3 regions of the Shewanella mesophila genome follow, and region 1 is predicted to be linked to each of the others. Evidence: predicted binding sites of a transcription regulator. Region 1 holds the regulator's gene; each other region holds the start of a gene.
The links. The regulator sigma-54, encoded in region 1, starts transcription at its own class of promoters, with help from an activator protein. The targets are predictions, from matches to a motif close to GTTGGCACGNNNNTNGNNT.
Positions count from the first base shown of each region.

Region 2: the regulator sigma-54 is predicted to act here: its motif matches at 2,453-2,471, upstream of K0I73_RS12665 (GSCFA domain-containing protein).
Region 3: the regulator sigma-54 is predicted to act here: its motif matches at 5,117-5,135, upstream of fliE (flagellar hook-basal body complex protein FliE).

Region 1 is NZ_CP080421.1:607,962-618,253, reverse strand. It holds gene lptC (LPS export ABC transporter periplasmic protein LptC) at 1-103, shown strand, start outside; gene lptA (lipopolysaccharide transport periplasmic protein LptA) at 90-632, shown strand; gene lptB (LPS export ABC transporter ATP-binding protein) at 629-1,360, shown strand; gene K0I73_RS02755 (RNA polymerase factor sigma-54) at 1,489-2,982, shown strand; gene hpf (ribosome hibernation promoting factor) at 3,013-3,300, shown strand; gene ptsN (PTS IIA-like nitrogen regulatory protein PtsN) at 3,303-3,746, shown strand; gene rapZ (RNase adapter RapZ) at 3,743-4,597, shown strand; gene K0I73_RS02735 (HPr family phosphocarrier protein) at 4,587-4,859, shown strand; gene mgtE (magnesium transporter) at 4,986-6,353, shown strand; gene K0I73_RS02725 (response regulator transcription factor) at 6,444-7,139, shown strand; gene K0I73_RS02720 (sensor histidine kinase) at 7,183-8,418, shown strand; gene K0I73_RS02715 (FG-GAP repeat domain-containing protein) at 8,467-10,005, opposite strand; gene mnmC2 (tRNA (5-methylaminomethyl-2-thiouridine)(34)-methyltransferase MnmC2) at 10,120-10,292, opposite strand, start outside.
Region 2 is NZ_CP080421.1:2,851,926-2,862,217, reverse strand. It holds gene K0I73_RS12670 (flagellar assembly protein FlgT) at 1-404, opposite strand, end outside; gene K0I73_RS12665 (GSCFA domain-containing protein) at 586-2,370, opposite strand; gene K0I73_RS12660 (FlgO family outer membrane protein) at 2,686-3,312, shown strand; gene K0I73_RS12655 (LPP20 family lipoprotein) at 3,309-3,755, shown strand; gene K0I73_RS12650 (flagella synthesis protein FlgN) at 3,791-4,216, opposite strand; gene flgM (flagellar biosynthesis anti-sigma factor FlgM) at 4,223-4,546, opposite strand; gene flgA (flagellar basal body P-ring formation chaperone FlgA) at 4,666-5,373, opposite strand; gene K0I73_RS12635 (chemotaxis protein CheV) at 5,581-6,501, shown strand; gene K0I73_RS12630 (CheR family methyltransferase) at 6,657-7,496, shown strand; gene flgB (flagellar basal body rod protein FlgB) at 7,648-8,046, shown strand; gene flgC (flagellar basal body rod protein FlgC) at 8,049-8,468, shown strand; gene flgD (flagellar hook assembly protein FlgD) at 8,479-9,267, shown strand; gene flgE (flagellar hook protein FlgE) at 9,330-10,292, shown strand, end outside.
Region 3 is NZ_CP080421.1:2,829,584-2,839,875, reverse strand. It holds gene K0I73_RS12550 (hypothetical protein) at 10-312, shown strand; gene fliS (flagellar export chaperone FliS) at 319-729, shown strand; gene K0I73_RS12540 (sigma-54 dependent transcriptional regulator) at 999-2,432, shown strand; gene K0I73_RS12535 (sensor histidine kinase) at 2,601-3,677, shown strand; gene K0I73_RS12530 (sigma-54-dependent transcriptional regulator) at 3,670-5,022, shown strand; gene fliE (flagellar hook-basal body complex protein FliE) at 5,189-5,521, shown strand; gene fliF (flagellar basal-body MS-ring/collar protein FliF) at 5,608-7,296, shown strand; gene fliG (flagellar motor switch protein FliG) at 7,289-8,338, shown strand; gene fliH (flagellar assembly protein FliH) at 8,335-9,315, shown strand; gene fliI (flagellar protein export ATPase FliI) at 9,284-10,292, shown strand, end outside.

The DNA of each region.
Region 1 (10,292 bases):
AGGTAAAGATTTTCTGATCACAGGCCAAGGTTTGCATGCTGACCTGAATGCACAAAATGTACGACTGACTAGTCAGGTAGAAGGAACATATGAAACTAAATAACCTTATTCTTGCTTGCGCGCTAACCCTAGTTAGCTTAGGTAGCACAGCCAAGGACAATGATCTACTGCAAGAGGTTAAGATCTCTGCCGCTAGCCAAGAAGCCGATATTAAGAATAATCAGATTATCTTCAATGGCCCAGTTGAAGTAACCCAAGGCTCAATAAAGATCCTAGCAGATGAGTTACGTGCATTTAGCAAAGAAAACAGCAATGGCAAAATCCTGGTCGCGACGGGAAATCCCGCAACATACACCCAAGTGATGGAAAATGGACGGCCAGCTTCAGCCAGCGCCAAAGAGATCCGCTACGAACTATCGAGCCGTACTCTGATACTGATAGGTAATGCCACTCTTGAACAAGAAGGCAGCCAAGTGACGGGTGACCAGATCCGTTACAATATTGAGCAACAGCAACTGATTGCCGAAAGCACGGGTAACGATCGAGTGATCACTATTATTCAACCTGAGAATTACCAAGAAGTCCCGAAAACTCCCGCTGAAGAGCAACCTAAGCAGCAGGAAAAGCAATGACAGATATGACATTAAAAGCGGTCAATTTAGCTAAAAGTTACAAAAGCCGTGCCGTTGTTCAAGATGTAAGTTTGACCGTAAGAACAGGACAGATCGTGGGGCTACTAGGGCCCAACGGAGCAGGAAAAACTACCACGTTTTATATGGTTGTGGGTCTAGTTCAGAGCGATAAAGGACGTATCTTTATCGATGAAGACGACCTCACCTTAGACCCTATGCATCTGCGAGCCCGTAAAGGGATTGGCTATCTGCCACAAGAAGCGAGTATCTTTAGAAAGCTTTCGGTACGTGACAACATCATGGCAGTACTGCAAACACGAAGAGAACTCAGCAACGATCAACGTGAAGAGCAATTAGAACATCTACTCGAAGAGTTCCACATCACTCATATTCGTGACAGTCAAGGCATGGCACTATCGGGAGGCGAACGTCGCCGAGTTGAAATCGCCAGAGCATTAGCCGCTAATCCTAAGTTTATTTTGCTCGATGAGCCCTTCGCTGGCGTCGATCCTATATCGGTTATCGACATCAAAAAGATCATCGAACAGCTGAAAAATCGCGGACTAGGTGTATTAATCACCGACCATAATGTGCGCGAAACTCTCGATGTTTGTGAGAAAGCTTACATTGTGAGTCATGGCAATTTGATTGCCGAGGGAACTCCTGCTGAAATCTTAGACAACCAGCAAGTACGAGCAGTGTACTTAGGTGAACAATTCAAGCTATAGTTAATCTTATAAGCGATCGGCATAGGTTAAATACCTTGCCGTACATAATTAATATTTGCCTTTAACGACTTAAGGCCACCAACAAAGCTTTCTCATTTTATAATTAGAAACAAGGGAATAGCAGTACGATGAAAGCGTCACTTCAGCTCAAAATGGGTCAGCATTTAACCATGACACCCCAATTACAGCAAGCAATTCGTTTGTTGCAATTGTCGTCATTGGAGCTGCAACAAGAGATCCAGCAGGCATTAGAATCTAACCCGCTTTTAGAGTTAGATGAGGAGCAAGAGGGCGCCGACAACGGCGCTCGAGAAGAGCGCAATGATAACAATGAAACCTACGAGGTCGACTATGAAAACAAGCTACAAGTCGACTCGAGTGAAGATAATTCTGGCTTAGAAACATCCGACGCGCTCACCCAAGATTCCATGCCCGATGAACTCCCAGTTGATACTACATGGGATGAGGTATACACAGCGTCACCTAACTCCAGTTCGGGGGCAATGCGCGACGATGATATGCCTTTTCAAGGGGAAACTAGTGAAGGCTTGTATGAACACCTCGAGTGGCAAAAAAATCTTACTCCCTTTTCTGATAACGACTTAGCCATCGCTACCGCAATTATCGATGCCATCGACGAACGCGGTTACCTCACTCAAACCTGCGACGATATTCTTGAGGCCATGGGCGATCCAGAAATTGAACTGGATGAAATAGAAGCGGTACTAAAGCGCGTCCAACATTTCGATCCTGTTGGCGTTGCAGCGCGAGATCTCAGCGAATGTTTAACTATTCAGCTAGCACAATACGGTAATGATACCCCTCATATTGCCAATGCAAGAATGTTGATTAGCGAACATCTAGATCTTATCGCTGGTAGAGATTTTCGCCTATTGATGCGAAAAACTAAGTTAAAAGAAGACGATTTACGCGATGCTATCTCACTGATACAGACTCTCAATCCACGTCCAGGTTTGGCTATTACTGCCAGCCGAGACGAATATGTTATCCCGGATGTCACCGTGACGAAGAAAAAAGGTCGTTGGGTCGTAGAGCTTAATCCCGATAGTATGCCTAAGATTAATGTAAACCAGCATTATGCCGCAATGGCTCGCAGCACTAAGAGTCAGGCCGATGGACAATTTATTAGAGGTCACCTACAAGAAGCTAAATGGTTCTTGAAAAGTTTAGAGAGTCGCAACGAAACCCTGTTAAAAGTCACTAACTGTATTGTTGATTTTCAACAAGGCTTCTTTGAGTTTGGTGAAGAAGCGATGAAGCCGATGGTGTTAAACGATATTGCTGAAGCCGTTGAAATGCATGAGTCGACCATCTCTCGAGTAACAACGCAAAAGTATATGCACACCCCGAGAGGCATTTTTGAACTAAAATACTTCTTCTCTAGCCATGTGGGAACCGACGATGGCGGAGAGTGCTCTTCTACTGCAATACGAGCATTTATCAAAAAGCTCGTCGCAGCAGAAAACCAGAAGAAGCCGTTAAGCGACAGCAAAATGGCGCAACTTTTGGCAGAACAAGGCATTAAAGTCGCAAGACGGACAATTGCTAAATATCGAGAGGCTATGTTGATACCGCCATCGAACCAACGTAAAAGTTTGTAATCAACAACTGGAAACCGGAGGAGTGAATTTATGCAAATAAACCTTACAGGGCACCACATTGAGATAACCCAATCTCTACGGAACTATGTTGAAGAGAAATTCACAAAGCTTGAACGACATTTCGATCAGATCAATAATGTCCACGTTGTATTAAATGTCGAAAAATTGATGCAAAAAGTTGAAGCAAAGTTACATCTCCGAGGTGGAGAAGTCTTCGCAACATCGGAACACGCGGATATGTACGCCGCGATAGACTCCCTGATCGATAAATTAGATCGTCAGGTCATTAAACACAAAGAGAAGCAAACTAAACATTAACGATGGAACTTAGTACCATCCTGCGGCCGGAGTGCACAACCTGCGCCACTCCGGGCAGTAAGAAAAAGGTACTGGAACTTATCAGCGACTTAGCCGCTGTCCAGTACCCCACCCTTTCCTCTCAAGAGATCTTTGAAAGCCTTCTGGCGAGAGAGAAAATGGGCAGCACAGGTATAGGCAATGGTATTGCGATTCCTCATGGGCGACTAACCAACATAGATCAACCCGTCGCCGTGCTGATAAAATGTGCTGAACCAATCGCATTTGATGCAATTGATAACCAGCCCGTCGATATCTTATTTGCGTTACTCGTGCCCGCAGATCAATGCGAGCAACACCTTAGTACACTAGCCGCTATGGCTGAGAAGTTAAATGATAAAGTTATCATGAAACAACTAAGGAAAACTCAAGATGAAGCAGAGCTCTATCAGGTGATCACCCAATGAAGTTAGTCATAGTATCCGGGCGCTCAGGATCGGGAAAGTCAGTAGCACTAAGAGTGTTAGAAGATCTCGGATACTACTGTGTCGACAATCTGCCACTGCAGATGATGGAGTCACTGTTAGCCCAGCTTAAAGGCAGCAACGATCTGGTCGCCATCAGTGTCGATGTTCGCAATATGCCGACCCAAGATATCCAGCTAGATAAGCAGTTTGCTAACCTTCCGAAAGATATCGAATTATTAAGCTTCTTTCTTAACTCATCAGATGAAGTGCTGCTTAAACGCTACAGCGAGACCCGCAGGTTACACCCGCTATCTCGTGCTCAAGTCTCCCTGAAGGAAGCGATTAGACTTGAAGGGAGAATGCTCGAGCCGATCGCTAAGTTAGTCGATCATTATATCGATACCTCCAGCCTCAACATCTATGACTTAAGTGACAGAGTAAGAGAGATCTTACTTGGCACCATTGATAAAGAGTTAGTGATCAACTTTGAATCATTTGGCTTTAAATACGGGATGCCCACTGAAGCCGATTTTATGTTTGATGTACGTTTCTTACCTAATCCTCACTGGGAACAAGAGCTAAGGCCACTAACGGGCCTAGATGAGCCAGTACAGCAATTCTTAAGTCAGCAACCCTTAGTGAATAAGTTTATTTGGCAAATAGAGAATCTTATCGAGACCTGGCTACCTCATCTTGAGCGTAACAATCGCAGCTATCTCACCATCGCTATTGGCTGCACTGGAGGCCAACATAGATCTGTCTATGTCACCGACCAGCTCGCTAAATTATTTAATAAGGGCAAACACAAGGTTCAAGCGCGACACAGAGAGTTGAAGCGACATGAAGCTTGAGCGCCAGCTAACCATCTGCAATAAACTCGGCCTACATGCAAGGGCGGCAACCAAACTGGCGGTATTGGCGGCAAAGTTTGATGCTCAAGTCACCTTGATTCAAGGAGATAAGCAAGCCTCTGCCGCAAGTGTGTTAGGCTTACTCATGCTTGAAACTGGTATGGGGAAAACCATTACGATCACTAGTGAGGGTAAAGATGCGTTAGCAGCACTCGATGCCATCAGCGCGCTTATTGACGCTAAATTCGAAGAAGCCGTATAATCTGCCCACCGTTAGTTGATGCCGCTAACGTTTTTTATCGCTATAAGTAGCACGCTCCGTTCTATAATAATCATCAACTTACATACCCAAAAGCTGATTTAGTCATTTTGATTCCTCGGGGGAGCCATGCCGATTGAAGTATTAGATAGTGAAACCACAGATCAGCGGATGCACCGGCTTACTCAAGCCCTTAGTAGCGGTATGTTTGTCCACGTGCGCAATATGCTCCAGGACATGGCGGCATCCGACATCGCCTTTATCTTAGAGTCATCGCCACCACGTACTCGTCAAGTATTGTGGCAGCTTATCGATCAAGCCCATACGGGCGAAATCTTAGATGAACTCGGTGAGGAACTAAAAGATCATCTTATTACCCAGATGAGCCCAGAGCGTGTCGCTAAGGCCGCCGAAGGTATGGATACCGATGATCTCGCCTACATTCTGCGTAGCTTACCCGACAGTGTATTTAATCAAGTTCTTCAGTCGATGAGTTCACAAGATAGATCTCGTGTCGAGCAAGCACTCTCCTATCCCGAAGATACCGCCGGAAGTCTGATGAATACCGATACGGTAACCCTTAGGCCTGATGTCAATATCGATGTCATTCTTCGTTATCTGCGTATTCGCGGTGAGCTGCCTGAGGCCACAGATACCCTATATGTGGTCGATAAACATGATAGCCTTCTTGGCGGGGTAAGAATTGCAGATCTACTCACCTGCGATCCCAATGCATCGGTGCGAGATATCATGAATGACGATCTCGAAGGCATACCTGTAGCCATGGATGACAGCGAAGTCGCTCAGCTGTTCGAGCGGCACGACTGGGTGTCCGCCCCCGTAGTGGAAGAACAGACTAATCGATTGCTAGGCCGTATTACTATCGATGATGTGGTTGACGTGATCCGTGAAGATGCCGAACACTCAATGATGGGTATGGCTGGTATGGATGATGACACAGATACCTTCGGTCCCGTGCTAAAGAGTACATTTAGACGCTCGCTCTGGCTTACGATCAATCTATTCGCTGCACTGCTCGCCGCATCGGTCAGTAACATGTTTGAAGGGACCCTGGAGAAGTTTGCCACCATAGCGATTTTAATGACTATCGTACCGAGTATGGGTGGAGTGGCTGGTAATCAGACCTTAGCATTGGTCATTCGCGGCATAGCCCTAGGCCAAATCGGCCAGAGTAACTCCCGCTGGCTGATCGGTAAGGAGCTCGCTATTGGCTTTCTCAACGGGCTGCTTTGGTCGATATTGGTTTTTGCTGCTGTGTGGCTATGGAAAGGAGATATCGCCCTTGGCGGCCTGATAGGCGGCGCAATGCTGATCAATATGACGGTCGCGGGATTAGCTGGTGCCTGTATACCCTTGTTATTAAAGAAACTGAATATCGATCCCGCACTAGCCGGCGGTATGGTGCTCACTACGGTTACCGATGTTATTGGATTATTTGCTTTTCTTGGTTTGGCAACGCTGTTTTTGTTGCACTAACAAACCTGTCTAGAGCGGGAGTAAACCTGAACTTTAGACCAAGTTTTCAAACTAATGTAGACTCACTGCCATGCAAATGGAGATGGTTCGATGCATAATGCACAAATCCTGATAGTTGAAGATAATCCTGATGTGGCCGGGATATTAGCCGATTTCCTTGAATCACTGGGGGCTATAGTCGACTTTGCCACCAATGGTGAACATGGCTACCAACTCGCCAGTGACAACAACTTCGATGCCATCATCTTAGATCTAATGCTACCTAAAATGGACGGATTAACTGTCGCTGAAAACTTGCGTAACCAAGGATGCACCACTCCAATCCTGATGCTCACCGCTCTCGACACTAAACAAGACTTACTCAAAGGCTTTAGCTCTGGTGCCGATAATTATCTCCCTAAACCGTTCGATTTAGATGAACTCGCTGCTCGCCTAAGGGCCCTAATCAAACGTCATCGGGGCAATGTTGCCAAAGGCGTTTTGCGTTACGGTTCGCTAGAGTTAAATACCGCAGAGCACAGTGCCTATCGTAACGGACAAAAGCTGGTGCTCACCCCAACCTGCTATCAGATATTGCAGCTGCTAATGAACCGGGCGCCAAATATAGTCAAACGGGAAGAACTGATACAGTTGCTCTGGGGCGAACAAACCCCAAGTGCCGACAGCCTGAGAAGTCATATGTATCAGTTACGAAATCAAGTGGATAAACCCTTTGAGTTTCCTATGATCACCACAGTACCTAAAGTGGGGTTCAAACTTGAATCAGAGCCTAATGCACCAGAATAACCACTCCAAGGGCCAAAAAAGCGCCAGCAGCTTGACGCGAAAAATGACATTGTATTTCAGTGCTATCGCGTTATTAGTAGGTGCTATTTTATATCTATTAAGCCTATCTTTGCTCAACTGGGTTGAAGATGAGCTTAATCGCCGTACATTAGTGCAGATGGCGCCTAGCGCCATTAGTGCTTTTCAAGCAGGTGCCCAGTCCCCTTTGGCAATAGGCACAACCATACAAGCTTTTAATGATTTGAAAGAATTGCCACCTTCTTTTGAAGCCGCTAAAAAACTACCCGTCGGCTTTATCGATGAAGTTCATGATGTTTTTACGCAAGACATGTTCATCTACCGAACCCAATACCAGCAAAATAATCAGCTAGTGCCATTAGTCTTGATGATGAACGGTGAACAAGTTGAGTTGAGTCATGGTGAATGGAATAACATTAGTCTGTTTATCATCTCGGTAACTTTACTGCTATTTGTTCTTTTTGGCTTTGCGATCACCAAGGTGACTCGCCGCCTAATAGCGCCAATCAATCAACTCAGCAAACAACTAAATCAGTCTCAAGGTCATGTCACTTTTAGTGTCTCGGCAGATGCGACTCTAGAGTTCAGTGAGTTAGCCCGAAGCCTTAATCATTATGAAGCGCAAATACAGCAACTTATTCGCCAAGAGCAAGCCTTTTCTCGTTATGCCAGCCATGAGCTTCGTACACCACTAACAATTATTCAAGGCGCGAGCCGTTTACTTCAACACCCAAAAGATGAAGCCTTTAGCACCAGACAGCGGAAGCGTATTGACAAGGCTGCCAGCGACATGCAGCACACCATAAATGCCCTATTAAGCTTGGTTAAACATGAGAAAGGGATTAATGGTAATACGCTCAGGCAGCTGACCGCCAAGGAAATTGAGCAAGTCATGGCGGATCTACAACCGCTTGCTGATACCAAAGCTTTGTCTATCAAGTTAACAATGAACGCGTCTCCGCAAATTAGTCCAAGTAGTGCCGTATTTAGGATGTTATTGATTAACCTATTGAGTAACGCGATTAATGCAAGTGACGGCGGCGAGATCTTGATCCATGTAAATGAAGATAGTCTAGAGGTCATAGACAAAGGACGTGGTGTTGCCGCTAGTGAAAAAACACCTAGCGGGCATGGGCTTGGACTGGAAATTGTTGAAGCACTCTGTCAACGCTATCAATGGCGCTTCTCATTGGTCGATGCCGAAAAAGGCTGTATCGCCACCCTGCATTTCAATCCGTTAATCATACAGCCGAACAGATAAACCTTTGTGGATATGAATCCGTAGCCAAAAATACCTCTCCACCACAAGCTATTTTGCCATAATGACGATGAACTGACTCTGCAGAGATTGGCTATCTTGGCGGCCATAGTTGATGATGAGTTCGCTTCTGCCATCATGATTAAGGTCATCGTCGCTGAGCATCTCTCCATCGCTAGGAAGACGCACCTTTAAGGTCTCACTATCACGACTAAACAGATCACTATCATTTCGCCCCAGATAGACTCGAAGTGACTCCTCGCCATCAGATAACAATAGATCTTGATAGCCATCACCATCGAGATCGATAAGCTTAACGATCGGGCTCCCGCTTTGACCAGAGGTCAGGCTGAAACTCAGCTCGACTTCCTTATTTATATTGGCCTTTTTCGGAAACTGTCCGTTCGCATTCATCTTAAAAAGATAGACATCTTGATCTATGCTGCCAGAAACTAACGCCCCAATAATCTGCGATAATCCGATATCGAAACCAGAGACTAATACCTCGTCGATATTGTCATCATCAATATCCACCAGCTCAAATCCGGTTAAGGTCCCATCGGCACGAATGACATTACTCGGTTGTCTACCAAAGGTCACCCCTTGGGCCTTTTTTTCACCAAGATACAACTCGTAATCATTGACTCTGTCCAGTACGCCAGAACTCTTGGTATAGCGTACAACCATATCAACCAAGCCGTCGTTATTGACATCCTTTAGCAATTCGACCTTACGATAAATCAGGTCACTCTGATCTAACGCCTCACCATAAGCATCTCGCTTGTTCCACCAATCGAGACCACTTATCGCTAGGCTCACAGGTAAATACTTGGCGATAGTTGAGACAGTTCCATCAGATTGCTGCGCATACAGTTCAAGTTCACCCTCTGCGACCTTAACAATATCGTTTCTCCCATCAAGGTTAAGATCGGCAAAATAGAGGTCTGCTTCAATATACTTGGCACCATCTCGATACAATAATACTTGGGGTTTTATCGGTAAAAACTGCCGAAGCAGCGAGGTGTCGGCTTGTTGAATGAGCAGTTCTGCTTGACTCAAGCCGCTGATAACAAAATCATCTAAACCATCTTTATTTAAATCATGGACAAAGCGACCACGCGAGATAAAGTCAGGTCGTGAAGTCATAATGAGTGGGCTTATACTCATTAGCGACTTAAATGCCAGCAACTCCCCAGTCACATCTAACTTAAGCAGTTGCTCGCTGGAAAGGAAATAGAGTGACTGCAACCCTTGACGATGATCATCATCGACAGGAGTGATATCGAAAGCAAATAACTCTCTAGGTAAGGCTTGCTTATATTGCTGTTTATATTGAGCAGAAATGAGATCAAAGCCATAGATAGCCAACCATCGAGCTTGATTTTCATCGACACCAATAGCGACCAGCTCTTTAGTGGCATCACCAAATAGGTTAACGGGCAAGACAGGATGAGTTAGCCGAAATCCTGTCTCAATAGTTTGCGAGAACAGAGAGAGCTGGCTATTAATCGATGCCCCAATTGCCGATGAGGAGAGTAGCAACAGCAGTGATCCAACGATATATTCCAAGCCTATTTTGGCATTTCTCATTTTGTAACAACGTCCTTATTAACTTAAACCACGATGGCTCTAATCTAGCGACTTCAGCGCAAAAGGAAAGATAAGTTAACTGCTTGTTACAAACAAATCCCTAAGCCCAGGCAATCAAGGTCTCCAAGCCCGTGTCATCTCGCGACGTCCCAATGCACCTGGATGCGACTTAACCCTCAAGCCTGCCGCCTTTAAATTACGCTTGAACTGACCATTGGCGCAGTAACTGACCAGCATCCCTGCTTGCATCATCATAGGGTAAAGACGATCGAAATTGTCTTGTGTCC
Region 2 (10,292 bases), 2.1 Mb from region 1:
TGAGCTCTGTCGTTAATTTGTGCCTGAGTAACTAATATTGCTGCTTTTAGGTTTTCAGTTTGACACTGCTGTTCTGAGGTATTTAACACATCGACACGAAGATTGACTGTAAGTATTTGTTGATCGATTTGCTCACTCAATAGCTCGACCTGTGACGCATGTGTCAATTGCGTGATTGTAAAGTTATCTTTAGCCAGCAGGCCATTTTGTACTTGTTGCTCACTGCTAAAGTTGCCTCCAGACTTAAGTGTTACATAACTTAGCGCTTGCTGTATGGCATCTTCTCTAGCTTGAGTAACATTGCCATTGATAATTTTTGCTTCTCCAGACGTTTCTATCCATTGTGCGAAAGCATTTAAATGGATTAAGGAAACAAGGAAAATCAATAAATTAATTTTTTTCATTACTCGTTCTCTGGTTGATACTCTTGCCTTAAGCTCTACCGGTAGTGCCAAAATGATGACTATTTAATGCCGATAATTGAACCTAAACTCTGTTATTACAGTGAATAAGCAATAAATGTGCCTAGTGAACTCAATTAGTGTAATGACAGATACTCTGACGTTACCTCTTACTGAATAGTGTTTACGCTTTGTTCGACTGGTTTATGAGCGTTAACAGTTTTTTTGCTAGCCAAGAATAATATTTGTCATTACCGTGAATCCAATCTTGTTGCTGGTCTGCGTATTCTATAGTCGATAGATAATTTTCTGGATCTGTTACTTCTTCATCGAATGCTCGTGCTGCATTGAAGAAGGTAACGCCAAATTCAGTCCATATATATTCCATCGCATTAAAATAGGCATAAATGATATTTTTCATGTTTTTAGATTCTTCAAAATACTGACTAAATGGTGGATCTGATATCACGATGACTTTGTGACCATTTTCGTGAAGCTTAAGTAAGATGGAAAGCTGTTCTGTGAGATCGTCATTAAAGTAATCAACGAACTCTTTAAGTGTTATTTCCGCTATTCCTTGTGGGTAAGAATTTTGTATCCATGTTGTAAATCTAGATATATTTTGATGAGTTTGTAGCCCTAAGTTTGTAATAATAGTTGAAGTTAGAGGGGGGCGTTTTTGTTCATGACTATTTAAGTTGTTAAATATTACTGACCATAACTTTCTCGATATGGCATTCTCTAGAGGAACAAAGTATTCGGTGTCACACAGCGCAAATTTCTTTTGAGAGAAACCTGAGCCATTCATCACCATACCGCCACAGTGTGTAATATTCATTCTGTCAAGTGCTGTTGATAATTTACCCATATGGCTGTCACCAAATAGGGTAAGATCGCATCTTGGATTGTCTAGTGATTGTTTTGTCAGCTTGGCTGCGGACTCGATGAGTTCTTCGTCGCATACAACTTCTTCAGTATCTGCTGTTCTGTGCTTAACATTTGAAAGCTTATTCTGATTGGAGTTTGAAGTCATATTGTTAGTGTTATCTAGCACCATTCTAAAGTGTTCCATTACATAGTTTACGGCCTCGGGAGTAACAGTTCTTCGATTCGTTTCAAACCTAAAATCGCTATCTGTAGAAACGGTAATGAGTTCGAAGGAGGGGAAATATTCGAAATTGTCATAGTTATCACAAATGTAGCTGGCAGCAGTGCGCAGTAGTGATTTAGAGTGTTGATTTGCGACTAGTACGTGCTTGTTGGTCATTGTTGCCGTCAGTGGCACAGGGGATACGGTTAGTATAACTTTGATGTGCGAATTGATTGATGTAAGCCGTGATTCTAGTTGTTTTAAATCTGAGCAAATTTCATCATATGAAAAGTTATGAAATTGATGTGCTTCCTCGTTAAATTGTCCAGATATGACACCTGGACAACTAGGATAGAAAATATTGTTTTGATCTTTCCAAGACTCTGTTAAACCAAGTGTAAAAATAAGCAAGTCTGTATTTTTAAGGGTTTGATACATCTCTTTTGCGGCTAACATTCTCGCCTTAACTAACTCATCTTTTGTATTGAAACCAGAGGGATAAACACTAGGTCTTAAGAGGTCATAGTAGCGGTTGTTTTCATTATTAATAGCGCAAGCAATATCAAAACCTTTATTCTCATCAATAATATCAAACCACTGAAGAAAGCATCGCGGGGTGTATATGTTGCCGAAAGCAAAACTTGAAACTTGATTAGTTTCAATTGTGCTTTGATTAAATAAATAACCTTCTTTATTAAGCCAACGCCCAACATGCTGTGCAAAACAAGAACCTGCTGATGAAATTTTCGGGTTTTCAATCGGTAAATTTATTCTATGTAATTTATCGAATGTCTGATGACCAAGGTTGATAGAAGCAACGCCACTGCGCCAAAAAAAATTTTCATCTCTGTTGTTATAGGGTGTTCTTTTTCTTTGCATAAGAGCTTCCTAAATTCATGGATATGTCATAAAAATAGGACTAGCGACATTTATATGACAAAAGTGAACTAATGATGTGTTGAAGCAAATATTATGCCTACTGCATGGCATTAAGGTATTGCATTAAAGTATTTCGTTGTTTTGCCGATGGGATGACATCAATAGTAGATTATCTTTATAAGTAACGGCTTGAAAATTGCAGTACTCTTTACTGTGAGCCTAATTTTGACGTTAAGATTGCAATTCCTCTCGAATCTCTTTTAGTTAAATGGCCCGTAGGAATGACGTTAATATTTATATTATTTAGGAATTATTATGCGGAAAGTACTTTTAACTTCGGTTATGTTGATGTTAGGCGCGTGCTCGACCACCGACGACCGTGATTCGCAAGCTTTGGTTAGCGGCAATCATTTGCCGTCTACTTCGGCGGTAATACACTTAACTCAGCAACTGGCTAATGAACTGGTGAGGCAAAATGATCAATTAACACCAAAACAACCTTTATTGGTTGCAACGCCAGTGTTAATAGAGACGCTGATGGTAACTAACAGTTTAGGTCTACAAATTCAGCAAGGGTTAATTGCTGCTCTGCATGATCATCAATTTAATCTAATCGATCTTAATGTTGGTGATAACGTCAGAGTTACAGACAAAGGTGATTTTTTACTGACACGAGATTGGCGACAATTGCCTTCAGATCTACCAGTAGAGCATGTACTGGTCACTACCATGAGCCCGTCTGTAGACGCGGTATTAATTAATAGCCGTATTGTTAATGTAACCAACAATCGAGTGGTATCCGTCGCTTCTGCTAGCGTCGGCGTGTCAGATTTACCAGGTTATTTAAGCATGTCAGATGCTGTGGTGTCGCAAGATGGTTTATTATTTCGTAATCAATCTGCGGGACAAGGCAAAATAAAGATAGGCGGAGAAGTACAATGAAGAACATGGTTATTGCAATGGTATTGATATTGGCAGGCTGTGCCTCTCAAGATAGATATATTCAGTGGGAAACAGAAAGTCCAGAATCGTTTCCAACATTAACTGCTATCGGTTATGCCCCGCTGGATACTCAACCCGCGAAAGAACAATCACAGCGAGTGTTAATGGCAATGCAAGCGTCTAAAATTGCCGCATATCGAGAATTGGCTGAGCAAGTGTATGGTCAGCAACTTAATGCATCAAGCCAAGTACGAGATTGGATGTTATCTGATGACAATATTCAAGCGTCGGTAAGTGGGGTGATTCGTGGAGCGAAAGTCATTAAGAGTTATCCCGCGGGAGATCATTATGTGACAGAGTTAGAATTAGATTTCTCTCAAGTTTGGGCGCTATATCAACAACAGAATCGACCTCAAAAAGTCAAAGACGTTACCTATTTTTGAGTCGTTACGGATAAACGTAGTTCTACTACGTAGTTTTACGCTTTTAAGTCATTACCAAGTGTTGATATGGTAGAGGTTCTTCCTTTGCCGTCATAGGTGAGGCTAGAGGCGTTTCTGCTGGCTTGGAGTGCTTGCGAGAATCGGTTGATGCTTGCCATACTATGTTCAATCAATGTCTCATTTTGTGCATTTAACTGTTTGCACTCATCTAACGTTTGCTTTGTGAGGTTAACAAGTTTAAGTAGTATCTCATCACTTTTGAGCATCGCGTTTTCAGGATGTAACGATAACATCTCATCACCAGATTTGATCTCATCTAACAACTTTGCTTTATCATTAGCTAGCGCTAATAATTGATCAGCGTTTTGAGCAATCAGTGCCGCTTTTTCTGCTTCAATAATCGCTTTTAAGCTGCTTAATAGCTTATGTTGATTGGTGACTATATCGGTTATCGAATCCATAAAAGGTTAATTCAAGTCCTGCAGTTCATTTTCAAATTGCGCAATATTACTCGCTAGCTTATCTGCGTCAACTTTATATCGACCTTCGGCAATAGCAGTTTTGATTTCTTCAACTTTTTTGAGGTCAATTTCAGGTATATTACTTAGCTTTGCTTGTACGCTTTGCAATTGCTGAGCCTGAGATGTAATTGACACTGAATCACTTTTTACGCTTTGAGCGGGGGCTTTCGCCTGCGAAGAAGTACTCGCACTTTGCGATGATGTGCTGGCCGACGGTGTTGCGATTCGGTTATTAGTGCCTGTATTTACTTGCTTTATATTAATAGCCATTGTGGGTTCCAACTTTTTAAAATGAGATCAACATACTTGTGTATCGGCACTTACTTTTATAGCTTTAGTCAATTTTGTCCAACTTTGGGCAAATTTTTACTGTTATGAGTTTATCTAATTTACATTCTAACTTCTACTTCACCTATGTTGATCACTGCAGCCTCTATTGTTTTATGGGATTTACTGTTCTTTACTTGTATTCGGTCACCTAAATTGCCGTCAGTTAAGGCTTCACCTATAGTCTTTATCTCAAAACTTGCAGAGCGAGCAAAGATTGACACCATATCGCCTTTGCAAACAAAACAAAGGTTATTATTAAAAATAGGTTGGTTGGAGGCAATTCTGCGTTTAACTCTGGTGCCCGTCACCTGAGCTAGCTGATCAAATTGCTGTCCACGTAGGTTGGTTTGGTCAATATACTCAATCTTTACTTGATCTGTGGCGATGATATCACCTGGACCTAAGGTCTGAGTCGCTACAACTACGGGGTAAAGAATATCAACACGAACAGAGATAAATATTTGCCAAGGATATTGCAGACTAGGTGTTTCACAACTTATTTTAACCGTGTTGTTACGCCCAACTTCTCTATCGCTAGCGATTTCCGCTTTAATCTCAGAACTGCAAGCTGGCGGTGATAAACGAGTGTCTAGGCTTTGTGGACTGATCTCTACTTTAGCATTATTTGGTACCGTTATTTTTGACTGAATCACATCTATCGCTAAGTTTGAAATTGTCGTTAAAGAGGGCACAGTTGCAGTTTCCGACCCCAAGACAGGGTTAGAACAGACTACAGCGGCTAAAAAATACCAAATTTTGTTTTTCATATTGAATAGACTAGCTTGAACTGCCAGATTGCACCTATACTTCTGTTTGTGGCCGAAAATTTTGACATTTATTATGAAAATTAGAGTCATAAATTTGACAAAATTAAGGTCTGGTTGTCATATAGTTAGATAAAGCAATTAGTATGCCTATACTCATGATAAACATGAGGTGGCTTCGCATTCACCCGACAACAGGGCAAAGGCATTATGTCGAGTATTCTTGATTCAGTTAATAAAAGAACCCAACTTGTAGGACAAAACCGCTTAGAGTTGTTGTTATTTAAGTTAAATGGTCGCCAGCGGTTTGGGATCAACGTATTTAAGGTTAAAGAGGTGCTTCAATGCCCTCCATTGACGGCTTTACCTAAGTTAAACTCTGTCGTTCGAGGTGTTGCTCATATTCGCGGGCAAACCATTTCAGTGATCGATTTAAGCGCGGCAACGGGCGGGCGTCCAATCGAAGATACGTCAGATTGCTTTATTATTATCTCCGAATATAATCGCAGTGTTCAGGGCTTTCTAGTTAAGTCTGTTGAGCGGATCATTAATATGAACTGGGAAGCTATTTTGCCACCACCACAGGGGGCTGGACGCTATTCCTATCTTACTGCGGTGACAGAGATCGAGGGGGAATTGGTTGAAATTTTGGATGTAGAGAAGATCCTCGATGAAATTTCACCTGTTAAAACTCAGATCAGTCATGAAGTCGACGAAAAACTCACCATAGATCGGGAGCGTCATTATCATATTATGGTGATTGATGATTCAGCTGTAGCGAGGAAGCAAATTGTCAGAGCATTGGAGTCACTCAACTTACAGATCGATACCGCCAAAGATGGCCGGGAGGCATTGGATAAGTTAGTGAGTGTTGCGGCTGAGATGGATAATGTTGCCATAGAGATCCCTTTGATCATCTCTGATATCGAGATGCCAGAGATGGATGGTTATACGCTAACTGCAGAGATCCGCAATAATCCTAAATTGAAAGACATCAAAGTGGTTTTGCATACCTCGTTAAGTGGCGTGTTTAATCAGGCAATGGTCGAGAAAGTTGGCGCGAATGACTTTATTGCGAAGTTTAATCCCGATGAGTTAGCCGCTGCGGTGAATAAGCATTTGAGTTTGTAATTGGAGTTGGCTTTTTATTTGAGCGTAAGTATTGCAAGCGCCTAAATTTGATAAGTTTATACTTGTTTCAACTAGAAGGCTCATGTATAACGCTGAGCTGTTTAAAGCTTGCTATAGTGTATGTTGTAGCCTGTTTTCTTTTTTGATATTGGGATATCAAGGTGCCGAATAAATCACTTGCAGAAGCTGAGTACAACCAATTTAGATTATTTCTGGAACAACACAGCGGTATAGTGTTGGGCGATAATAAGCAATATTTAGTACGTAGTCGCTTAGCGCCCTTGATGGGGAAACATAACCTACCATCGTTGTCAGAAGTGGTTAAGCATTCTATGAAGCCCGCCGAGCGTCAGTTACGGGCTGAGGTGATCGATGCGATGACCACTAACGAAACGTTATGGTTCCGTGACCGCTACCCTTTTGAATTGCTTGCTAATAGTTTATTGCCCGAATACTCTCGCTTGGGACGCCCGTTAAAAATCTGGTCAGCAGCCTGCTCTTCAGGCCAAGAACCTTATTCTCTGGCGATGACCATATTAGAATATCAACAACGTAAACCTGGAGCATTGCCTGGAAGTGCGTCAATTTTAGCGACAGATCTATCACCATCTATGTTGGAGCGTTGCAAAAATGCTGAGTACGATAATTTGGCGCTAGGTAGAGGGTTGTCGGATGAGCGTAAGCGTCAGTTTTTTGAGTCTTCAGGTACGAGTTCCATGACGATAAAGGCGAACGTTAAACGTTTAGTCAATTTTAGAGCGCATAATTTATTAGATAGTTATACCTTGCTCGGTAAATTCGACATAATCTTCTGTCGTAATGTACTGATCTATTTTGCCCCAGAGGCAAAGGCTAAAATCTTGCGGCAATTTGCTGCCGCATTAAATCCTAAGGGAATCCTTTTTTTAGGTGCATCAGAGTCTATCGCAGGGTTGACGGAAGAGTTTGATATGGTCCGTTGTAATCCTGGGATCTACTATCAAAAGCGTACCTAGTCATCTTTACGTTTGAAATTACAGTAATAATAATGTCAGCCAAGGCTGGCATTTTTTATGCCTGCTTCATTGTTAATCTAATTAGCGCTTACCAACTTTATTTGGCACGACTATTGCTTTGATTATTGCATCTGTATGAGGAGGCAATTTTATGGCGATTAGTTTTGATAAGGCACTGGGGGTGCATCAGTATACTTTGGGGATACGCTCGGCGCGTGCTCAAGTTATCTCCTCCAATATTGCCAATGCCGATACTCCTCATTACAAAGCTAAAGATCTCGATTTTGATAAGGCATTGCAGGCGGCACGAACCACTCAAAGTGGACTGGCTATGAGTCGCAGTAATGAAAAACACTTTGATTTGGCAGCTCTTAGTCAACAACACATTAGTTATAGAGTGCCGAACCAGCCCGATACAGGTGATGGTAATACGGTAGATATACAGCAAGAGCAGTCTGAGTTTATGCAAAATGCGCTGGAATATCAGATGTCACTCGGTTTTTTAGACAGTAAGTTTTCTGGTCTAAAAAAGGCACTTAAAGGAAATTAATTATGAGCTTATTTAATATCTTTGATGTAGCAGGCTCAGGCATGTCGGCTCAGTCAATTCGGTTGAATACAACCGCGAGTAATATTGCAAACGCTGATTCCGTTTCGAGCAGTATCGATCAGACTTATCGTGCGCGTCATCCTGTATTCGAAGCCGAGATGGCCAAAGCGTCTCATCAGCAACAAACCTCTCAGGGCGTAAAAGTCTCAGGGATTGTGGAAAGTGATAAACCATTACAGAAGGAATACTCTCCGGATCATCCGTTAGCGGATGCCGATGGCTATATCTATAAACCGAATGTAAATGTGATGGAAGAGATGGCAAATATGATCTCGGCATCACGCTCTTATCAAATGAACGTACAAGTTGCTGAGGCGGCAAAATCTATGCTGCAGCAAACATTACGTATTGGCAATTCCTAGGAGGTAAGCAGTGAGCCTCATTAATCCTTTAAGCAGTCAATCTCCACTCAGCGCTCAAGCGCAAAGTGGTCAGTCGATTGCGCCGCAGTCGACGAGTACTCAAACTTCGTCGCAAACGGAAACAACCGGAAACCCGTTTCTTGACGGTATTCGTTTACCCCAAGAGTCCAATATTCCAGAAGCAAAAAGTCAGGAGTTAACCCAAGAAGACTTTTTCTCTTTGCTCAGTCAACAGTTGTCGATGCAAGACCCGTTTAAGCCTGTGGACAATGATCAGATGATTGCACAAATGGCTTCATTTTCGACGGTTGATGGTATTACCAAGTTGAATGAAGAGATTGTTAATCTCAATACGGTGATGACATCAAGCCAAGCGCTGCAGGCATCTGGATTGGTAGGACAGAAGGTATTGATCCCATCGGATACTGGGCATATATCTGCTGAAGACCCAACGTTGAAAGGGATTGTTAGTACGCCAGAAGCAATTGAAAAAATTACTGTTCGTATCGAAGATGAGAAAGGACAGCTGGTTAAAACCTTTACGATTGATGGCAGCGCAGGTGGCAATATTGATGTCGCTTGGGATGGCCTAGATAAAAATGGTGAACCTGTGACCAGTGGTAATTACTCGATTAAAGCGAGTGGACTGGTCGATGGTGAAAGTCAAGATTTGGCTGTTTCAACTTATGCGCATGTCACTAGCGTGTCTTTAGGAACGGCTAGTACGGGGGCAATTTTGAACCTTAGAGGCATTGGCGGTATTAAGTTAGGTGATGTACTTGCCGTTTCTGAAACATAGATGAAGCAGAGAGTTAGGGCATAAGGTCCAAGACGAAAAATTGATATTTAATGAGGTGAATTATGTCATTTAACATTGCATTGAGTGGTATAGCGGCAGCGCAGAAAGATTTGAATACCACCGCAAATAACATTGCTAATGTCAATAGTATCGGCTTTAAAGAGTCGAGAGCTGAATTTGCAGATGTATATGCAAACTCTATTTTTGCTAATGGTAAAACGGCTGTCGGTGGTGGTGCCACTACCAGCCAAGTTGCGCAGCAGTTTCATCAGGGGAGTCTGCAATTTACTAACAATGCACTGGACATGGCCATTAACGGCAGTGGTTTTTTTGTTACCTCATCAAGTGTGGGGTCTCAAGACTTAACCTATACAAGAGCTGGTGCGTTTAAAGTTGATGCAAACAGCTACCTTGTAGATTCACAAGGGAATTTTTTGCAGACATTTGAGGTGGATAAAGAGGGGAATTCAACTTCAGTGAGCTTAACCGAGACTAAACCTGTTAGAATCCCTGACACTGCTGGTAGCCCGAAGAAGACGGAGAACATAGGTATACAGATGAACCTCAATGCTGGCGATTCAACTCATGATCCAGCGCTTTTCGATCCAAGTGATCGAGATACTTATAATAACTCTACTGCTATTACCATGTATGATTCTCTGGGAGAGCCGCATGTGATGACCACCTACTTCGTTCGTCCACAGGATGCCGCCTATAATGGCGAAAGCAATTGGGTTGCCTTCTATGCGGTTGACGGTAAGCAAGTAAATGTGGCTGGTGCCGCAGGGGTTTACGATAGGGATACTACTGGAGATGGGTTAGCTGATACGCTCGATGTTCCCGCTGTTACAGCCGGCGGTTGGAAGGGAGCGGTAATTAAGTTTGATGAGTTAGGCTCTCATACGTCGACTGACCCCGCAACGATCGTTACAGAGTCATTGGGCAATGGCGGTGCCGACGTGCTGGGGCCAGGTACTGATGGCTCTCAAACCTTGACCATAGACTTTGAAAACCCAACTCAGTAT
Region 3 (10,292 bases), 2.1 Mb from region 1:
TTGGATAGCTTGAATCAAAAAATTATTAATGCGCTTGAACATCTTCAGAAAGTACCTGCTGAAGAGTTAGAAGCTGATGAATTGGTATCAAACTTGCTTGAGTTGGTGACGCAGCGTCAACTTTTACTCGATGACGTACTTAAAGCCCCTAATGATGAAGATAAATCATTTTTAGAGGCACAATTAGCGCTTACCAATCAGTTTACCCAAGCGGCAGTTTCGTTGTTAGAACATCGTCAAGAGTTGCTTCATGTGGGAAATAAAAGTCAGCGTCAACTTAATTTATATAAGTCTATAGATTCGAATAGGTAGGTATTTATGAGAAAGTCACTTCAATCATATCGCAAAGTGTCAGTGGAAAGTGAAATCTCTGTGGCCTCGCCACATCGCATTATTCAGATGATGTTTGAGGGTGCGCTCCAACGCCTTGCCCAGAGTCGTTATGCTATCGAAAATAATGATATTCAAAATAAAGGCATTTATATCAGTAAAGCGATAGGTATTATTACTGGTTTAAACAACAGTTTAAACATGGACGCTGGTGGAGATATCGCTAATAATTTAAGTGATTTATATGATTTTATGTTGCGAAAAATTTCAGAAGCTAACTTGAATAACGATGTTCAAGCTATTGATGATGTATGTGAAATCATTCGCACAATCAAAGAGGGTTGGGATGCTATTCCGCAAAATGAGCATCATAATGTCTCTCATACTGAAGCAATCTAATTCTCTCTATTTGCTGTGATTTTTGTGATATTTTTTTGTCACGCGTCAAATATTTGGCGCCTAATGCTTGATACGTAGAGAATTTGTTCTAAAATCAGATGAGTTTGTCAGAAAGTGAATCTGATACTTGCTAATGTGCTGCTGATAATACACTATTCATTTTAATATCTATTTTTATGATAATGGTATTAAAACGATTATCTCGCTTTCTAAGCAACTAACACTAATAATTAATGCGAATAACACTAAGCGCTTTACGGCCTTCTTAAATGATGCAAACAGATCAACGAATTCTACTTGTCGGTAATCAGTCTGAGCGAATTAATCGCTTATCGTGTGTTTTTGAGTTTCTTGGTGAACAAGTCGAACTGCTTGCCGTTGATAAACTAGAAGCACGTGTTGCTAATACCCGTTTTAGGGCATTAGTTATTGCCCAAGAATCACAATCAAAGGAGTTGTTGCAGTCAATCGCAGCATCCTTGCCATGGCAGCCTATATTGCTCTTGGGTCAGAGTGCAGGAGTGTCAGCATCTAATATCTTGGGCTGTATCGAAGAACCTCTTAGTTATCCCCAACTGACAGAGCTTTTGCATTTTAGTCAGGTTTTTGTGCAAGCAAAACGTGCTGACGTTCCTACGAGTGTAAATCAAACCAAGTTATTTAGAAGCCTCGTTGGCCGCAGCGAAGGCATCGCCCAAGTTCGTCATTTGATCAGCCAAGTTGCTAAATCGGATGCTACTGTACTCGTGCTTGGTCAGTCTGGGACGGGCAAAGAGGTCGTGGCGCGCAATATTCATTATATTTCAGATCGACGAGATGGACCTTTCATTCCGGTTAACTGCGGTGCCATTCCTGCTGAATTGTTGGAGAGTGAGCTTTTTGGTCATGAAAAAGGTTCTTTCACTGGTGCGATTAGCGCCCGTAAAGGTCGATTTGAATTAGCCGAAGGTGGCACTCTGTTTCTTGATGAAATTGGCGATATGCCACTGCAAATGCAAGTTAAGTTGCTGCGTGTATTGCAAGAAAAAGTGTTTGAACGCGTTGGTGGTAGCAAAGCCATCAACACTGATGTTCGGGTGATCGCCGCGACTCATAGAGAGCTCGAAACGATGATCGCTAATGGAGAGTTTAGAGAAGATCTCTTTTATCGTTTAAATGTTTTTCCAGTTGAAATGCCTGCATTATGTGAACGTAAAGACGATATTCCTTTGCTGTTACAAGAACTGGTTAGCCGGGTTTACAATGAAGGACGAGGTCGAGTACGTTTTACTCAACGTGCAATAGAATCGTTAAAGGAACATTCTTGGTCTGGCAACGTGAGAGAATTATCGAATTTGGTTGAGCGTTTGACGATTCTTTATCCAGGTGGGTTAGTCGATGTTAATGATTTGCCACTTAAGTATCGACATATTGACGTGCCCGAATATCAAGTTCAGCTGAGTGAAGAAGAGTTGGAGCGAGACGCGTTAGCTTCAATTTTTAGCGATGAGGTTACTGTCGATATTCCAGAAAGTCGATTCCCAAGTGAATTACCACCTGAAGGGGTCAATCTTAAGGACCTGCTAGCAGAACTTGAAATCGATATGATAAGACAGGCATTGGATCAACAAGATAGCGTGGTTGCTCGGGCGGCAGAAATGCTCGGGATCCGCCGTACGACGCTGGTTGAGAAAATGCGTAAATATGGTATGAGCAAAGACTGATTTCAGCCCATTTTTGTGCTGTTAGTTTTACTTTAGCCACATCTCCGTTAAGGCCCACTCTAGGGCCTTTTTTGTTTTAGTTAATATTAACCTTTGTTTTAAAACGTATTTTTATTGGCATAATAACTGCATTTGTTCCGTTAGCAGCAATTTATTGACGGAGTGGTTATGTCCGCTATCCCCAAACTACACTTTGACCCCCTTAATCAGGCGACTCCTTTAGCGATAGCTCCCGTCGCGAACGATGCTATGTCGAGTAGAATGGAACATATACTGCAGGCAATGCCATCTGGCGTTGTCATTATTAATGGAGATGGCTTTGTTACTGAAGCTAATCCAGTTGCAGTTCAACTCCTTGGTCATCCGTTAATTGGTATGCGCTGGCTACAAATAATCACCCGAGCATTTTCGCCGCAACATGACGATGGTCATGAAGTGTCGCTCAAAAATGGTCGCCGGGTAAAGTTAGCGATTACGCCATTGGCACCAGAACCAGGTCAGCTGATCGTATTGACGGATCTCACCGAAACCCGCTTACTACAAAAAAACTTGTCTCATCTGCAGCGTCTTTCAGCTTTAGGCAAAATGGTGGCGAGCCTCGCGCATCAAGTCAGAACGCCACTGTCAGCCGCATTGCTCTATGCTTCTAATCTAGGCAGCCCCAAATTAGGGTTGGATGCGAGGCAGCGTTTCCAATCGAAGCTTATTGATCGACTTAATGAACTTTCTCAGCAAGTGGATGATATGTTGCTGATGGCGAAAGGAAAGCAGCAGGAACTGACGGATATCACGACTATGCATGATGTTATTGATGCCGTGATCGCTAATTGTGAGCCAATCGCACAGCGTAAAGGGTGTCAGCTGCAGTTAGAGGTTGGCTCAACATTAGCTTTTATGGCTAATCGATCGGCGTTAAGTTCAGCAATTAATAATCTGGTGATGAACAGTGTCGAGGCTGGAGCAAGCCACATCATTATTAAAGCCGTCGATGTTGAGGAGCAAATAAAATTTGAAGTTATCGATAATGGTAAAGGGCTAGATAAATCGATGCAGGAGCAAGTGTTGGAACCCTTCTTTACCACCAAAGCACAAGGTACGGGTTTAGGTTTGGCAGTGGTGCAGACAGTGGTTGCCAATCATCACGGGCGCCTGCAATTAAATTGTATAAAAGGACAAGGCTGCATTGCATCATTTGTCTTGCCTGCAATAACTCCTAAGTCCAATGAGGAGCTTGATCATGGCTGAAGCAAAAATCCTACTGGTAGAAGATGATGCTTCATTAAGAGAAGCATTGGTGGATACCTTACTATTAGCTCAATATGAGTGCGTCGATGTTGAGTCTGCCGAAGAAGCTATAGTGGCGCTAAAATCGCATCATTTTGACATGGTGATCAGCGATGTGCAGATGGAGGGTATTGGTGGCTTAGGGTTACTCAATTATTTACAACAACATTGTAGCCAACTGCCCATTTTATTAATGACGGCGTTTGCGACAATAGATAATGCCGTTAGCGCGATAAAACTTGGCGCTGTTGACTACCTTGCCAAACCATTTGCTCCAGAGGTATTGCTAAATCAAGTATCTCGTTACCTTAAGCCGAAATTGGTTGAGAACCAGCCCGTTGTTGCCGATGAGAAAAGTTTAGCATTATTGGCATTAGCACAAAAGGTGGCTAATTCTGAAGCTTCAGTCATGATTTTAGGGCCGAGTGGATCGGGTAAAGAGGTATTGGCTAGGTATATACATCAACATAGTAGCCGTCGTGATAGTCCTTTTGTTGCAATAAACTGCGCAGCTATACCTGAAAATATGCTTGAGGCAACGCTTTTTGGATATGAGAAAGGGGCGTTTACCGGAGCGTACCAAGCGTGTCCAGGGAAGTTTGAGCAAGCTCAAGGCGGTACCTTACTGCTTGATGAGATTTCCGAAATGGATTTGGGGTTACAAGCTAAGCTACTGCGCGTACTACAAGAACGTGAAGTTGAAAGGTTAGGCGGTCGAAAAACGATCAAGCTCGATGTGAGAGTGTTAGCCACCTCAAACCGAGATCTAAAAGCCTATGCTGATAAGGGAGAGTTTCGCGAAGACCTCTATTATCGTATCAATGTATTCCCATTAACATGGCCCGCGCTTCATCAAAGGCCTGCCGATATATTGCCTTTGGCGCGGCATCTAGTGCTGAGGCATGCCAAGCAAGCTGGGCTTGCTCAAGCCCCTGAGCTTGATGAGGCTGCTAGTCGGCGATTACTTGCCTATCGATGGCCTGGTAATGTGCGTGAATTAGATAATGTGGTTCAGCGGGCGATGATTTTACAGTCTGGTGAGCTAATTACAGCAAACGATATTATTATCGATACCCAAGATGTGGTGATAGATCCAGCATTTTTAAATGCTACTGCCGACAAGCTGAGCGAGCCAGAAGGGCTTGGGGATGAATTAAAAGCGCAGGAACATGTCATTATTTTAGAAACATTGTCTCAATGTAAAGGCAGTCGAAAGTTGGTTGCTGAAAAGCTAGGGATCAGTGCTCGAACCCTCAGGTATAAGATGGCGAGAATGAGAGATGCTGGTATCCAAATCCCCGCGTAAACGACGCTAGATTCATATTAAAATAAGGTGATTTACTTGGTATCTCACCTTATTTTCGTTTCCTTTCTAATACAAAATTTTGTCACAAATTCAGTTTGGCAAAAATATTGCATAGACCTAAGTAACATTGATTTTTCGTCAAATTAACGGCGAGTGCGAGGTTAATATGCAGATAAGTGCCAATTCACTATTACAAGAGATGCAATCGCTTTCAGGCGAAATTAAGCCTGGGGCAATTACTTCTGGCATTAGTCAACAAGTAGCCAATACCAGTGGCAGCGATTTTGGAGATCTGCTTTCTCAAGCCGTTGGCAGTGTTAACTCTCTTCAAGCCAACTCGTCTTCATTACAAAGCCGCCTCGATATGGGGGACACCCGAGTGACCCTGTCTGATACCGTGATCGCTCGAGAGAAATCCAGTGTCGCGTTTGAAGCAACCGTGCAGGTACGAAACAAACTGGTAGAAGCTTATAAAGAGATCATGAGCATGCCTGTTTAATAGGCTTGGTTCTTAGTAATGTCTCTCTTTAATGATCAATATAATATGACGACTCAAAACAGCAGGTATCTATAGTGAGCACAGATATGGTAGTGGGAACAAACTCGACAGGTGATATGTTAGCCGGTGGAGTCCAAGAAGAGCATAAGCCAAGTGGCGGTGCTTTTGGCGGCGTCGACATGCTACGCCAGGTCACTATGATCTTAGCGTTAGCCATCTGCTTGGCATTGGCCGTGTTTGTTATGTTATGGGCCCAAGAACCAGAATACCGTCCTCTCGGGAAGATGAGTACCGACGAGATGGTGCAGGTACTGGATGTTTTAGATAAAAATAAAGTTAAATATCAAATTGATGTTGATGTATTAAAGGTGCCAGAAGATCAATATCAACAAGTCAAAATGATGCTAAGCAGAGCTGGTGTGGACAATACCGCCGCTCAAAGTGATTACCTTTCTCAAGACAGCGGTTTTGGCGTGAGTCAGAGGATGGAGCAAGCTCGCCTTAAACATAGCCAAGAGCAAAACTTAGCCAGAACCATTGAAGAGCTCAACAGTGTTAGTCGCGCTAAAGTTATCTTAGCCATTCCTAAAGAAAATGTATTTGCGAGAAATCGCTCTAAGCCAAGTGCAACCGTCGTGGTTAATACTCGTCGTAGCGGACTCGGGCAAGAAGAGGTGGATTCGATTGTTGATATCGTAGCTTCTGCGGTTCATGGTTTGGAACCGACTCGGGTTACGGTTACCGATTCTAATGGACGTTTGCTCAATTCAGGCAGCCAAGACGCAGTATCGGCAAGAGCACGACGTGAGCTCGAACTTGTTCAGCAGAAAGAAACAGAATATCGCAACAAGATAGATTCTATATTAATGCCAATTCTTGGGCCTGAGAATTTCACCGCTCAAGTCGATGTAAATATGGACTTTACTGCCGTTGAACAAACCGCTAAGCGTTACAACCCCGATCTCCCCGCTGTGCGCAGTGAGATGACGGTAGAGAATAATTCTACAGGGTCATCAACAGGCGGAATTCCAGGAGCCTTAAGTAACCAACCGCCAATGGAAGCGAATATTCCTCAAAATGCGACGGATGCGCAAGAGTCGACAACTAATCCAGGCTCGAGCCACAAAGAGGCGACGCGCAACTACGAACTCGATACGACGATTAGCCATACACGCCAGCAAATTGGTGTGGTAAGACGCGTTAGTGTCTCTGTCGCAGTCGACTTTAAGACAGGCGCTGCGGGGGATGACGGTCAAGTTTCTCGGGTTGCCAGAACCGAGCAAGAGCTGACAAATATCAGACGTTTACTTGAGGGCGCGGTTGGTTTTAATACTCAGAGAGGTGACATGATTGAGGTGGTTACCGTGCCATTTATGGATCAACTGGTAGAGGAAGCCCCTGCCATTGAAATGTGGGAGGAACCTTGGTTCTGGCGCGCAATCAAATTAGTCATGGGTGGCATTATTATATTGGCGTTAATCATCTTTGTTGTACGCCCAATGCTCAAGCGACTCATTTATCCTGATGCCAACAATATGCCTGATGAACCCTCTTTAGGCGGTGAACTAGCAGAAATTGAAGATCAGTATGCAGCAGATACTCTGGGCATGTTAAATCGTCCCGATGCGGAGTACAGTTATGCTGACGATGGCTCTATTTTGATCCCCGATCTACATAAAGATGATGATATGATTAAGGCTATACGCGCATTGGTTGCCAATGAGCCTGAATTGTCAACACAGGTAGTTAAAGGGTGGTTACAAGACAATGAGTGATGATAAGAAGGTAGCCGCCGCTGGCGCTTCAAGTGAATTTAATGTCGATGACTTAACGGGCATCGAGAAGACCGCTATTTTGCTCCTTAGTCTGAGTGAAGCCGATGCGGCCTCAATATTAAAGCATCTCGAGCCTAAGCAAGTTCAAAAGGTCGGTATGTCAATGGCTGCGATGAAGGACTTTGGTCAAAGTAAAGTCATTGGTGTGCACAAGCTGTTCCTCGAAGAGGTACAAAAGTATTCTTCGATTGGTTTCAATAGTGAAGAGTTTGTCAGAAAGGCCCTGACAGCAGCACTTGGCGAAGATAAAGCCGGCAATCTTATCGAGCAGATCATTATGGGCGGCGGGGCTAAAGGTCTCGAGTCGCTTAAATGGATGGACGCAAGGCAAGTGGCGACCATTATTCAAAATGAGCATCCGCAGATCCAAACGATCGTATTGTCATATTTAGAACCCGATCAAGCTGCAGAGATCTTTGCTCAAGCGCCAGAAAACACCCGCTTAGATTTGATGATGCGTATCGCAAATCTTGAAGAGGTGCAGCCAGCTGCATTGCAAGAGCTAAATGATATCATGGAGAAACAGTTCGCAGGCCAAGGTGGTGCACAAGCTGCCAAAATGGGCGGCTTAAAAGCCGCTGCGAGCATCATGAACTATCTCGATACCGGTGTTGAGAGTCAGCTAATGGAGACCATGCGCGAATCTGATGAAGAGATGGCGCAGCAGATCCAAGACTTGATGTTTGTGTTTGAAAATCTGGTAGATGTCGATGATATGGGAATTCAAACCTTACTGCGTGAAGTCCAACAAGATGTATTAATGAAGGCACTTAAAGGCGCAGATGAACAACTCAAAGAGAAGATCCTGCGCAATATGTCTAAGCGTGCAGCAGAGCTGCTTAAAGATGATTTAGAAGCCATGGGGCCAATTCGCATCAGTGAAGTGGAAGTGGCTCAGAAAGAGATTTTATCGATTGCTAGACGCTTAAGTGATGCGGGTGAAATTATCCTCGGCGGTAGCGGTGGAGATGAGTTCTTATAATGGGTAAACCAGCGGACGACCATACACCGAGCGACTCGCAAAATGCTGACTTTAGCCATTGGCAGCTTCCCGATGTAACTGTGGTTGATGAATCGCCAAAGCAGAATATGTTTGGTCGTACTGTGCCCCAAAGAGAAGTCACCGAAGTTGAACAACAGATCTTGCCACCTACGTTAGCTGAGATCGAGGCTATTAGAGCCGAAGCCGAGGCCGAGGGATTTGAGCAAGGTCAGCAGCAAGGCTATCAAGAGGGGCTAGAAAAAGGGCGACTTACGGGGTTAGAGCAAGGGCACGAAGAGGGCTATGCTCAAGGAAAAGAGCAAGGTTATCAACAAGGATTACTTGATGCTCAGCAAAGTGTGAAGCAGTTTGAATTACTAATGCAACAATTGGTTGCCCCACTTGCACTTGTCGACACCGAAATAGAACAATCACTACTAAACCTAAGTATGACCTTAGCTAAAGCGGTTATTGGTCACGAGCTTAAAACTCATCCTGAACATATTTTGGCGGCGCTTCGTCAGGGCATCGATGCCCTGCCATTGAAAGAGCAGGGTGTGCATGTACGACTGCATCCTGATGATTTGCTGATTGTTGAACACTTGTATGATGCCCAGCAATTACAAAAAAATCGTTGGGAGTTGGAATCAGACCCTTCGATTAATCCTGGCGAATGTATCATCAACAATACTCGTAGTAGGGTTGATATGGGGTTAGAAACTCGAATCAAAGCGGTTTTTGAAAACTTAGTTCAAAGCGACAATCACCTCGAACAGCAAAAAATACAGCAGCAACAGGAGTTGGCGCAGCAGTCAAGCAAGGCTAAGCAAACAGAAGCGCTGGCATCCGAGTCCGATCCTGCTAATACCGATCCTATAGAGAACCCATCCCTTGCTGGCGATGAGCCTAGCGAAGATATGTCATCCGATGCCGAAGGTCCGCAAGATGCAGAGCCGACAACACCAACTGCTGAGTAAGCTTAAGCAGCATACCCAGAAAGTTCATCCCTTTATACCTGATGCCAGTGGGCAGCTGGTGCGTGTGGTTGGCCTAACGCTTGAAGCGACTGGATGTCGAGCTCCTGTAGGCAGTTTATGTAGCATTGCCACCATGGCTGGTGATTTGATTGCCGAAGTCGTTGGGTTTGATGATGAGCTGCTCTATCTTATGCCGATTGAAGAGCTAAGAGGTGTCATGCCTGGCGCTCGTGTTACGCCATTAGGGGAGCAAACAGGGCTGAATGTCGGTTTAGGTTTGCTTGGTAGAGTGCTTGATGGTAACGGCGTACCACTAGATGGACTTGGACAACTTCATACCGATCAGAAGGCGCCGCGCCATGCCGCGATGATAAACCCGCTTGCAAGGCGAGCGATCACGGAACCATTGGATGTTGGGGTTCGCGCTATTAATGCCATGCTGACCGTTGGTAAAGGTCAGCGTATGGGCTTGTTTGCGGGCTCTGGTGTCGGTAAAAGTGTGCTGCTGGGAATGATGACTCGTGGCACCACAGCCGATGTTATCGTGGTCGGACTGGTGGGTGAGCGTGGCCGAGAAGTGAAAGAGTTTATCGAAGAAATTTTAGGTGAAGAGGGGCGTGCTCGTTCTGTTGTTGTTGCCGCGCCTGCTGATACGTCACCGTTAATGCGTCTTCGAGCCTGTGAGACATCCACTCGTATCGCTGAATATTTTCGCGATTTGGGTTACAACGTCCTGCTGCTGATGGATAGTTTGACACGCTATGCTCAGGCGCAGCGTGAAATTGCATTGGCGGTGGGAGAACCTCCTGCTACCAAAGGTTATCCGCCTTCGGTGTTTGCCAAGCTACCCAAGTTAGTTGAACGAGCTGGTAACGGTGGGGCTGGCCAAGGCTCAATTACTGCCTTTTATACGGTATTAACCGAAGGTGATGATCTACAAGATCCGATAGCCGATGCCGCTCGAGCCATTTTAGATG